DNA from 2 places in the Sphingoaurantiacus capsulatus genome. Region 1 is predicted to be linked to the other one. Evidence: predicted binding sites of a transcription regulator. Region 1 holds the regulator's gene; the other holds the start of a gene.

Region 1 (5,107 bases):
GCGCCCATTCTGGGCGCCAATCAGCGGCACGATCAGATCGACCAGTCGCGCATCATCGGTTTCGCGCAGATAATGGCCGTTGATATGCTCGAGCTTCTTCGGGTCGAGCCGCGCCGGCGCGCGGCCGACGCCGGCGAGGTCGAACCACTTGATCGCCTGCTCGCGCGAGATGATCTCGGCGTCGCCATGGCCCCAGCCGAGGCGGAGCAGATAATTCTCCAGCGCCTCCGGCAGGATGCCCATGTCGCGATAGGTCTCCGCGCCGACCGCGCCGTGGCGCTTCGACAGCTTGGCGCCGTCCGGGCCGTGGATCAGCGGGACATGCGCATAGACCGGCTCCGGCCAGCCGAGCGCGCGGATCAGCGCGAGTTGGCGGAAGGCATTGTTCAGATGGTCATCGCCGCGGATGACATGGGTGACGCCCATGTCATGATCGTCGACCACCACGGCGAGCATATAGGTCGGCGTGCCGTCGGAGCGCAGCAGCACCATGTCGTCGAGCTCGGCGTTCTGGACGGTGACGTCGCCCTGCACCTGATCGTCGATGGTGACGGCGCCCTCGCGTGGCGCGCGCAGGCGAACGACGAAGGGCTGGTCGGCCGGGCCGTCGCTGCGGTCGCGCCACGGGCTCGACAGGCGGAAGGGCTTGCGCGCCGCTTCCGCCGCGGCGCGGCCGGCCGCCAGCTCCTCGGGCGTCATCCAGCATTTGTACGCGCCGCCCTTGGCCAGCAGCTCATGCGCGACCTCAGCGTGGCGGGCGGCGCGGGCGAACTGGAAGATTGCCTCACCATCCCACTGCAGGCCGAGCCAGCCGAGCGCGTCGAAGATCGCCTCGGTGGCGCCCTCGGGCATGCGTGCGCGGTCGGTATCCTCGATGCGCAGCTTGAATTCGCCGCCGTGGTGGCGGGCGAAAAGGAAGTTGAACAGCGCGGTGCGCGCGCCGCCGATGTGGAGGTAGCCGGTGGGCGACGGCGCGAACCGCGTGACCACCTTGGGGCTGGTGCTTGCGCCCATGTAAAACCTGACTGAAACTCGGGCGAATGCCGAAAGGAGCGGGGTGCTTAGCATAGCGTCGGCAGCGGTTCAAACGCAGGGCGGGGCACTGGCCGGCCGCCTGCGCCGCGCTGTCGAAAGCATAGAGGAAACACTCGCGGCGGAGCGGCATCAGCTGGTGTTGTGGGTGCCGGTGATGCTGGGCGTGGGCATCGCCGCCTATTTCGCGTTGCCGCGCGTCGGCCAGTGGCAGGCGGTGCTGCTGGCGGCCGGGGCGGTCGCGGTCAGCGGGCTGGCGGTGCGCGGATTGCTGGGACGCTGCCTGCTGTGGGCGGGCCTGCTGATCGCTGCCGGTGTCGCGCTGGCGTGGTGGCGGGCCGAGAGCGTCGCCGCGCCCAAGCTGGAGCGCAGCCAATTCGCGCGGACCTTCGAGGCAAGGGTCGTCGGCGTCGATCGCCAGCCGGCGCTCGAGCGCTATCGCCTGCTGTTGGCGCCTAGTGCCAACGATCTGCCGCCGCAGGTGCGCGTATCGCTGCGCAAGGCGCCCGCCGAGGACATCCTTCCCGGTGCCACGGTCAGCATCCGCGCGACCCTGCGTCCACCGCCGGGGCCGAGTGTGCCGGGCGGCTATGATTTCGCCCGCCGGGCGTGGTTCGAGGGCATTGGCGCGTCGGGGTACAGTTTGGGCGCGCCGACCCTGCTGAAGCCTGCGCCGCCGCCCGGCGATGCCCGCGCGTGGCTCGATACGCTGCGGCGCAAGCTTACCGAACGCATCCACAGCCAGATCGAGGGTGCGGCGGGTGGCATCGCCGCAGCGCTTGTCGCCGGCGACCGGGGAGGCATCCCCGAGGAAGTGACCGAGGACATGCGCGACAGCGGCCTCGCGCATCTGCTGTCGATCTCCGGCCTGCATATCGCCGTGGTGGTCGGCGGCACCCTGTGGCTGGTGCGGCACCTGCTGCTGCTCAGCCCGTGGATCGCGCTGCGCTGGCCGGTGAAGATCATCGCGGCTGCCGTCGCGGCCTTGGCGGGCATCGGCTATACGCTGCTCGCCGGCGCCGAGGTGCCGACGGTGCGGTCCTGCATCGCGACCCTGCTGGTGCTGGCCGGCCTCTGCATCGGGCGGCAGGCGATCTCGCTGCGCATGGTCGCCGCTGCCGCCTTGCTGATCCTCGTGGTGCGGCCCGAGGCGCTGCTCGGCGCCAGCTTCCAGCTGTCGTTCGCCGCGGTCACCGCCATTGTCGTCTTCTATCAGTCACGCCTCGGCAAGAGCATGGCGGGCGGCGGCGACATAGGCCTTGCGGCGCGCTTCGGTCGGGCGTTCATCGCGCTGCTGGTCACCGGCCTGCTGGTCGAGGGGGCGCTGGCGCCGATCGCGCTGGCGCATTTCGGGCGCACCGGCTTCTACGGCGTGTTCGCCAACATCATCGCCATCCCGTTCACCAGCTTCGTGGTGATGCCCGCCGCTGCCGCGGCGCTGCTGCTCGACCCGTTGGGGCTGGGCGCTCCCGCCTATGCGGTGCTGGGGTGGAGCCTCGACATGCTGATCCTGCTCGCCGACACCGTGGCCTCCTGGCCCGGCGCGGTGTCGCGGCTGCCGTCGATGCCGGCCACCGCCTTCGCCGCGTTCATCGTCGGCGGCCTGTGGCTGGCGTTGTGGGAGGGGCGGATGCGCTATGCCGGCTTTGCGCCGGTCGCGCTCGCCGCGCTGCTGGCGCTCGCAGCGAAGCCCGCCGACCTCGTTGTCAGTCCCGACGGGCGCCACGTCGCCATCGTCGAGGACGGGCGGCTGGTGATGCTCCGCCCGCGCGCCGGCAGCTTCATCAGCGATATGTGGAGCGATGCCGCCGCCACCGACAGCCTGACCGCGTGGAGCGACCGCACGAGGGGCCGCTGCAACCGCGATGCCTGTGTGACCACGGTGACGAAGGGCGGTCGTGAATGGCGCCTCATGGCGACGCGGTCGCGTGCGCATCTCGACTGGCGGCAGCTGGTACGTGCCTGCGCGCGCGTCGATATCGTGGTCAGCGAGCGCTGGCTGCCCGACGGCTGCCGTCCGCGCTGGCTGAAGCTCGACCGCGCGGCGCTGGCGAAGAGCGGCGCGGTGGCGATCTGGCTGGATCCGCTACGGGTACGTGCTGTGGCCGACGATCACGGCGATCACCCGTGGGCGACCGCCGTTCCCGATCAATGGTACCGGCGGAGCAGGCCGACCAGCTTGCCCTGAATGCGCACGCGCGACGGCAGGTAATGCTGCGCCTCGTACATCGCGTTCGCCGGGTCGAGGCGGACCATGCCGCCTTCCTTGCGGAGATATTTAAGCGTCGCTTCCTGCCCGTCGACCAGCGCCACCACGATCTCGCCGTCGCGGGCGGTCTCGCAGCGCTGGATCAGCGCATAGTCGCCGTCGAGGATGCCGGCCTCGACCATCGAGTCACCCGACACTTCGAGCGCATAATGCTCGCCCGAGCCGAGCAGGGCGGCCGGCACCGACAGCGCCGCGTCGGTCTCGAACGCCTCGATCGGCTGGCCGGCGGCGATGCGGCCGTGCAGCGGCAGCTCGATGACGTCGTTGGCGACCTTCGGTGCGGCGCGCTTGCCGAACTCGGCCTGCACCACGTTCGACGGCTTCGCCTGCGCGGCGGGTGCCGGCGCGGCGGCAGCCATGCCTTCGGGCAGGCGCAGCACTTCCAGCGCACGCGCGCGGTTGGGCAGACGGCGGATGAAGCGGCGTTCCTCGAGCGCGCTGATCAGGCGGTGCACGCCCGACTTCGACTTGAGCTCGAGCGCCTCCTTCATCTCCTCGAACGAGGGCGACACGCCGCTCGTCTGCAGGCGGGTGTGAATGAAAGCCAGGAGATCGTGCTGCTTGCGCGTCAACATCCGGTCGCCTCGTCGTACAGGAACGAATAAGGAACGACTACGGGGTGGGGATTCCACTGTCAAGGGGTATAACGGGAACAAACCCGCCGACCGTTACGCCGGCGTCGTTCTCGGGGCGTACCAGCAAGGCGTTGCTGGCGGCCAATATCCCCAGCATCGAGCTGTCCTGCCGCGCGACGGGCGTGATTGTCCAAGCGTTACCGCTCCACGCCAACGTCGCGCGCAGATGGTCGCGGCGTTTGTCGTTGGGGGGCAGGTCGATGGTGGCGCGCGCCTGAAGGACGGGTGGCAGCGGCGACGGCGATCCCGCCAGCCGCCGGATCGCCGGCAGCACGAACAATTGCGCGCAGACGAACGCCGACACCGGATTGCCGGGCAGCCCGATCACCCGCGTCGCGCGGAGCATCCCGGTCAACATCGGCTTGCCCGGCCGGATCGCCACCTTCCAGAAATCGATCGCAGCGCCTTGCGCCTCCAGCACCGGCACGACGAGATCGCGGTCGCCGACCGAGGCGCCGCCGATGGTCACCAGCAGGTCCGCGCCCGCTGCTTCCGCCAGCGCCGCGCCGATCGCGTCACGGTCGTCGGCGACGATGCCGAGGTCGGTCACTTCCGCGCCCGCCGCTGTGAACAGCGCCGCCAGCATCGCGCCATTGGCGTTGACGATCTGGTCGGGGCGGGGCGTCACGCCGGGCGGCACCAGCTCGTCGCCCGTCGACAGCAGCGCCACGCGAGGACGGCGATGGACTGCGACCTCGGCAAAGCCGCCCGAGGCGATCAACCCGATCTGCGCCGCGCCGAGCCGCGTGCCCGCCGTCACCAGCCGATCGCCCTTGCCGAAATCGAGCCCGGCGGCGCGGATATGCGCGCCCTCGCGCGGCGGTCCCTCGAGCGCCAGCCGCACGCTGTCGCCGTCGCGGGCCACATCCTCCTGCACCATCACCGTATCGGCGCCGGCGGGGAGGGGCGCGCCGGTGAAGATGCGCGCGGTTTCGCCCGCGCCGATGCTGCCCTCAAACCGCGCCCCGGCGCTGCTTTCGCCGATCAGCCGCCAAGGCCCCGGCATGTCGGCAAAGCGAATGGCGTAGCCGTCCATCGCCGAGGCGGCGAACGGCGGCTGCGTGCGGCGCGCGACGATATCGGCGGCGAGGTGGCGGCCAGCGGCGGCGGCCAGCGGGACGGTCTCGGCCGGCAGCGGCGACAGGCTGCCCAGCAGCTTCGCCTGCGCGTC
Region 2 (5,107 bases), on a different contig from region 1:
TCCGCCCCGCGTTCGAGCAGCCAGCGCTTCACCGTCATCGGCGCGGCGCGGAAGATCACCTCGCAGTCGTCATAGCCGTGCGCGATGTACACCGCGTCGAAATCGGGCGGGCACGCGCGCGGCGGCTTGGGCGGCGGCGAGGCGCGCTTCGGCTTGGCTTGAGCGGGGGTCGCCGTTAGGTCGTCAGGATCATATTGGGGCGCGGTGGCCATCGTCAGTCTCCAGTCTTGGTCTTGTTGCTTTGGGGGTTACGTCGGGTGGTCGAGCGCCCCAGCCGCCGCGCGAGCTTCGCCAGCCCGGCCGCGACCTTCGCGCGTTCGTTATCGGTGATCGGCCGGCTGCGCGGTGCCGCCCGCCCCGCCTCGCGCGCCAGCCGGTCGAGGCGGTAAAGCCGCCGCTGCCGCTCCCCCATCTCCTCGCGCACCTGCCCGATCAGCTCGGCGGCGGTCGGCATGAAGCGGCTGCTGAGCGCCGCCCGCCGGCAGGCGAGATCGAGCAAATCGGCGGGCAGATGCGCGAGATCGTCGATCAGCAGGTTCATCCGAGCCGCCGCTTCGGCATCGGACAGGCTCGCCGCGACGGGAAAGCGCAGCGCCAGCATCGTCAGCAGCCGCACCCGCACCCCCTCCTCGGCCGGCGCCAGCGCGGTCGCATAGGCCCGCGCGGCGGCGGCCAGCGGCGCGGCATCCTCGCGCGCCACGGCAGGCGGATAGAAGGCCACGCTATCCAGCTCCGCCGGCGTGACGCAGCCGGGCAAGGCCGGCGCGGACCAGCGGGCTGGCGAGGTCGGCAAGCTCTGGCCCGCCGGGGTCGAAGCTGCCGGCAGCTGCGTCGCTGCCTGCCCCTCGCTCGGGGGCCGCGTTGCCGGCACGGCGGCCCGTGCGGCGGGGATTTCTTGGTGTTTCATCGTCAGCTTTCCGCAGCCAGTTGCGCCAGGCGGCATCCCAGTCGTGCTTGCGGGCATTGGCGCCCGCCGCGGCGGCCCAGTGATCGCGGAAGCGCGCCAGCTCCCGCTCCAGCCGCCCGGCCGGCCACAAGGCGACCATGTCGGCCTCGGGCATCGGCAAGGGCGCCGGCTGCCAGCGCGGGATCAGCCGCTCGCCGCGTCCGCGTCGGTTTCGGGTTGGGGGGTTAAGGGGGGGTGGAGGGGTCTGGGGAGGCGGGGGACCATCGGGGGGAAGGAGGGCGGGACCGTCCGCGCCCGTGTCCGGCGCTGTCGCGGGACGCGGGGCGTCGGTCGCGGGACACGCCCCACCGGTCGCGCGACCTTCCGGGGACGGCGTGCTCTCGGCGTCGAACGATGCCTCCGCGTCGCCCTCGAACAGATCGGCCCCGGCCGCCCGCGCGCGCTGCCGCCGCTTGCGGTCCCGCTCCGCCGCCCGCCGCGCCGCATCGGGCGCCCGCGCGGCCTCGACCGCATCGACCGCCAGCGCGATCGCCTCGGCCGGCGCCCCGGCGGCGGCCAGCGCGCGGATGAGTTCAGCGGTGGTCATGCCCCCTCTCCCTCGAGAGGAGAGGGAGGGGCCCAGCCGGAGGCTGGGAGGGTGAGGGTGATCTCCGGACGCAGCACGCCGCCATAAGATCGGCCACCACACCAACCAACCGTCATACCGGCGAAAGCCGGTATCCAGTCGATGGCCGGTCTGGATACCGGCTTTCGCCGGTATGACGGGTCGATGGGAGCAAGGGCGGCATGAGTCGTCACGCGCCAAAACTGGCCGCATTGGCCAATCTCTGTCAAGCCAATATGGCTAACTTTTCGCTTTACCGCCTTGGCCGCCCTGGCTATGGAGAGTCGCGATGGACCGCCGCCCACCCAACCGTATCCGCCAACTCCGCAAGGCCCGCGGCCTGACGCTCGAGCAGCTGGCGGCGCTCGTCCCCAACCCCGACACCGGGGCGGCGACCGACGTCTCCACCATCTCGAAGCTCGAACTGTCGAAGCGCGCGCTGACCACCGACTGGATGCAGCGCCTCGCCGGCGCGCTCGGCGTCGAGCCCGCGGCGCTGCTCGACTCCGGCGTCGACTTCACCCCTGTGCGCCGCGTGCCCTTGGTCGGCCGCATCGCCGCCGGCAACTGGCGCGAGGCGATCGAGGATCCGCTGAGCCTCGTCCCCTGCGAAAGCGGCGGCCCCGCCACCTTCGCGCTGATCGCCGAGGGCGACAGCATGGACAAGCTCGTCCCGCCGGGCGGCCGCATCTACATCGACCCCGACGATTTCGGGCTTCGCGACGGCAAATATTATGCGGTGATGAAGGACGGCGAGACCACTTTCAAACGCTTCCGCGCCAGCCCCGCCCGGCTCGAACCCTGCTCGACCAACCCCATCCACCAGCCGATCGACATCGGCCGCGAGCCCTTTACCGTGATCGGCCGGGTGGTGGGGACGTGGCAGGATTTCGACTAAGGCGCCAGCGGGAGGCCGCGCCGGCCGCTTCCGGTTCAGGTGAAGAGCCCGCTACCCACACACCCGTCATACCGGCGAAAGCCGGTATCCAGACCGGCCGCCGAACTGGATACCGGCTTTCGCCGGCATGACGGATTGGATTGGTGGGCGTGGGGAAAGCACCTCCCCTCCCCGAGGGGGGTAAGGGGTGGGCTCACGAAGCGGCGGCTGGCCCGATGGCTACGGCTCGCCCCAACACCCACCCCTTACCCTCCCCTTCGGGGAGGGGAGGTTTCCGGCGCCGCGATCAACGATCAGCGGCCGATCGGCCCCCTCACCACTTCGCCGGTTCCTTCACCACCCGCTGCCGCGCCGGCGTGGACCGCGGCAGCAATGCCGGCGCCGCCTCCACCGCAGCCACCGTCCGCGCCCTGCGCCGCCGCGCGATCAGCAGCGGCGGGGTGGCGGCGCCGAGCAGCAGGCTCGCCACCATCGCAACGTCGTGAATCCCGAGCACCCGCCACACCAGCGGCCCCGCCGACCAGCGGCCGGTGCGCTCGACATGATAGGCGGCGGCCAGGGTCAGCGGCACCGCCACCAGCCCGCACGCCACCGCGTTCGCGATGAGCGCGAACTTCACCAGCTCGCGCAGGCGCGGGAAGCGTCGGCGCGGCGGGACGGAGGAGGACGCCCCGGCGGGCGCGGCCTGCAGCATGAGCACAGCATATGCCTGCTTGCCGCGCAACAAAAGTGACATGATTCCGCTGACCTGTCAGCCGGTTAGTCGCAGGATTCGGCCCCGCGCCGGCGGCGCGCGAGCCCCGCCGATCGCCGCGGTGCCCGCCCCTACGGCCAGACCGGCGCCACCCAGGTCAGCGGCTGCAGGAACACCCGGCCATATTCGAGGCAGACCGACGCCTCCCCCGCCTCGACCGCGTCCTGCAGCGCGGCCTCGCGGGTCGGGCGCAGCGGCCCCCAAGGCCGCTGCCCGACCATGAACACCCAGCCCACCGGCGCGCGCTCGCCGCGCAGGGAGCGCAGGCGGCGATTGACGGCGGCAGGGCGGAAATCGGGCATGAGTCGGCTTTCGGAAAGGAGAACATAAACAGAACATGGTGGCGGTGCGAGTCAATCGCCGATCCAGTCCGATCCGCTACGGGCGGTAATTTATGGCCGGATCGTCCAGCGGGAAAGGTTGTGCCGAAATAGCCATATCGGCCAATATGGCGCCAAGCGGCGGCATCGGGATCGCCGCCGACCTTCACCGAAAGCCGCCCCCCCATGAGCCTCCCCGCCGCGCATTTGCCGCTCGACCCGCTGCATATCGAGGCGCTGCGCCTCGCCGTCGGCGCCGCGCATATCCTCGGCATGCCCGACGCCGACACCGCCGCCCGCGCCGACCACCCGCTGTGGACCGCCGCGCTCCTCATCCATGAGGTCGCCACCAGCCCCGCCTGGAAAGCCGGCGCACCGCGCCCGGCCGGCGCCGTCGAGGTGGCGCTCAATGCGGCGCGCCGCCTGACCGACGCGGCGTTCGTGGCGCTGGCCGCCCATCCGGAGCGGGAGCGGCAGGCGGCCTGAGCGGCCGCCACACCCTCACCTGTCCTCTCCCGCAGGCGGGAGAGGGACGCCAATCACGATGCCGCCGTTCCCCTCAACCCCTCGCCCGCTTGCGCGACGGAGACGCTAACCCACCACTCCGTCGCCCCCTTCACCCCTCGCCCTCTTGCGGGAGAGGGAGGGGCCCGTCCTCCGTAGCTTTAGCGAAGGAGGATGGGAGGGTGAGGGTGTCCGGCGTCGGGCCGGGCGAGCGCTAACCCGCCGCTTCCCAACCACGTCATCCAGGCGAAGGCCGGGATCCATGCGGCGGTGGGTATGGATCCCGGCCTTCGCCGGGATGACGAAACGGGGTGGAGCGGTGGCGCCGAGCTGGCGCCGATGGGTCGAGATCGCGGGCGGGCGGGCGGCGAGCGGCTCAGCCCTTCGCCCGCTTGCGCCGCGTCTCCCACCCCTTCTTTGCCGCCGCCGAGCGGTCAGCCGCCGAGCGCGTCGCCGACGCCGCGCCACCTTTGCGGCCGCCTTTCCGCGACGACAGCTTGCTATCCGGCTTGCCCCGCCCCGAGCCCGACAAATTTCCCCCGCCCGACTCCTTGTTCACCGTCGCCCAGGCGCGGGCCTCGGCTTCCTTTTTCGGGACGCCGCGCTCCTCATAGCCTTCCTCGATGTGGGCAGCCTTGCGCTTCTGCTTGTCGGTGTAGGCGGTTTTGTCGCCACGGGGCATGGCAGCTCTCCTCAGCTCGCGCGCCCCTCGCTCGCGGGGTCAACGAAGCGAAGGCCCGCCGGTTGCCGCCGAAAGCCCCTCTCCCTGGAGGGGAGAGGGGTTGGGAGAGGGTGGTCCGAGAGCAGGCACCACGCGGCGACCACCCTCTCCCCGCTCGCTGTCGCGAGTCGCCCTCTCCCCTCCAGGGAGAGGGTTATTCCGTCCCGCTCGCCGCTGCCGCCCCGCCCGTGCAGCTCTCCGCCGCGTCCACCGGCGCCGGGTCCTTGTCCTCGGCGATCAGGTACAAGATCGGCTTCGCCACATCGATCACCCCGCGATGCTCCTTCATCACGTCCTGCCCGATGATGCCGTCGACGCGCTTGCCCGGCGCCAGCGGCGACAGCATGCGGACCACCGGCGTCAGGTCGGCGGTCATCATCCGCGTCTGCCGGATGGCAA

Evidence for each region. Region 1 encodes LexA, which represses DNA repair genes until DNA is damaged. Its sites were predicted from a motif close to GTTCCNCNCTTGTTCT; they were not measured.
Region 2: a site for LexA is predicted at 1,680-1,695, ahead of ACFOMD_RS01980 (LexA family protein). Genes of this name have one in related genera too.

The regions. Positions count from the first base shown of each region.
Region 1 covers NZ_JBHRXV010000011.1:582,117-587,223, reverse strand. The annotation lists gene gltX (glutamate--tRNA ligase) at 1-1,014, opposite strand, end outside; gene ACFOMD_RS15075 (ComEC/Rec2 family competence protein) at 1,058-3,220, shown strand; gene lexA (transcriptional repressor LexA) at 3,181-3,876, opposite strand; gene ACFOMD_RS15065 (molybdopterin molybdotransferase MoeA) at 3,914-5,107, opposite strand, start outside.
Region 2 covers NZ_JBHRXV010000001.1:370,472-375,578, forward strand. The annotation lists gene ACFOMD_RS01965 (hypothetical protein) at 1-212, opposite strand, end outside; gene ACFOMD_RS01970 (hypothetical protein) at 215-721, opposite strand; gene ACFOMD_RS01975 (hypothetical protein) at 723-1,493, opposite strand; gene ACFOMD_RS01980 (LexA family protein) at 1,801-2,409, shown strand; gene ACFOMD_RS01985 (hypothetical protein) at 2,723-3,103, opposite strand; gene ACFOMD_RS01990 (hypothetical protein) at 3,235-3,465, opposite strand; gene ACFOMD_RS01995 (hypothetical protein) at 3,670-3,969, shown strand; gene ACFOMD_RS02000 (plasmid stabilization protein) at 4,364-4,669, opposite strand; gene ACFOMD_RS02005 (retropepsin-like aspartic protease) at 4,863-5,107, opposite strand, start outside.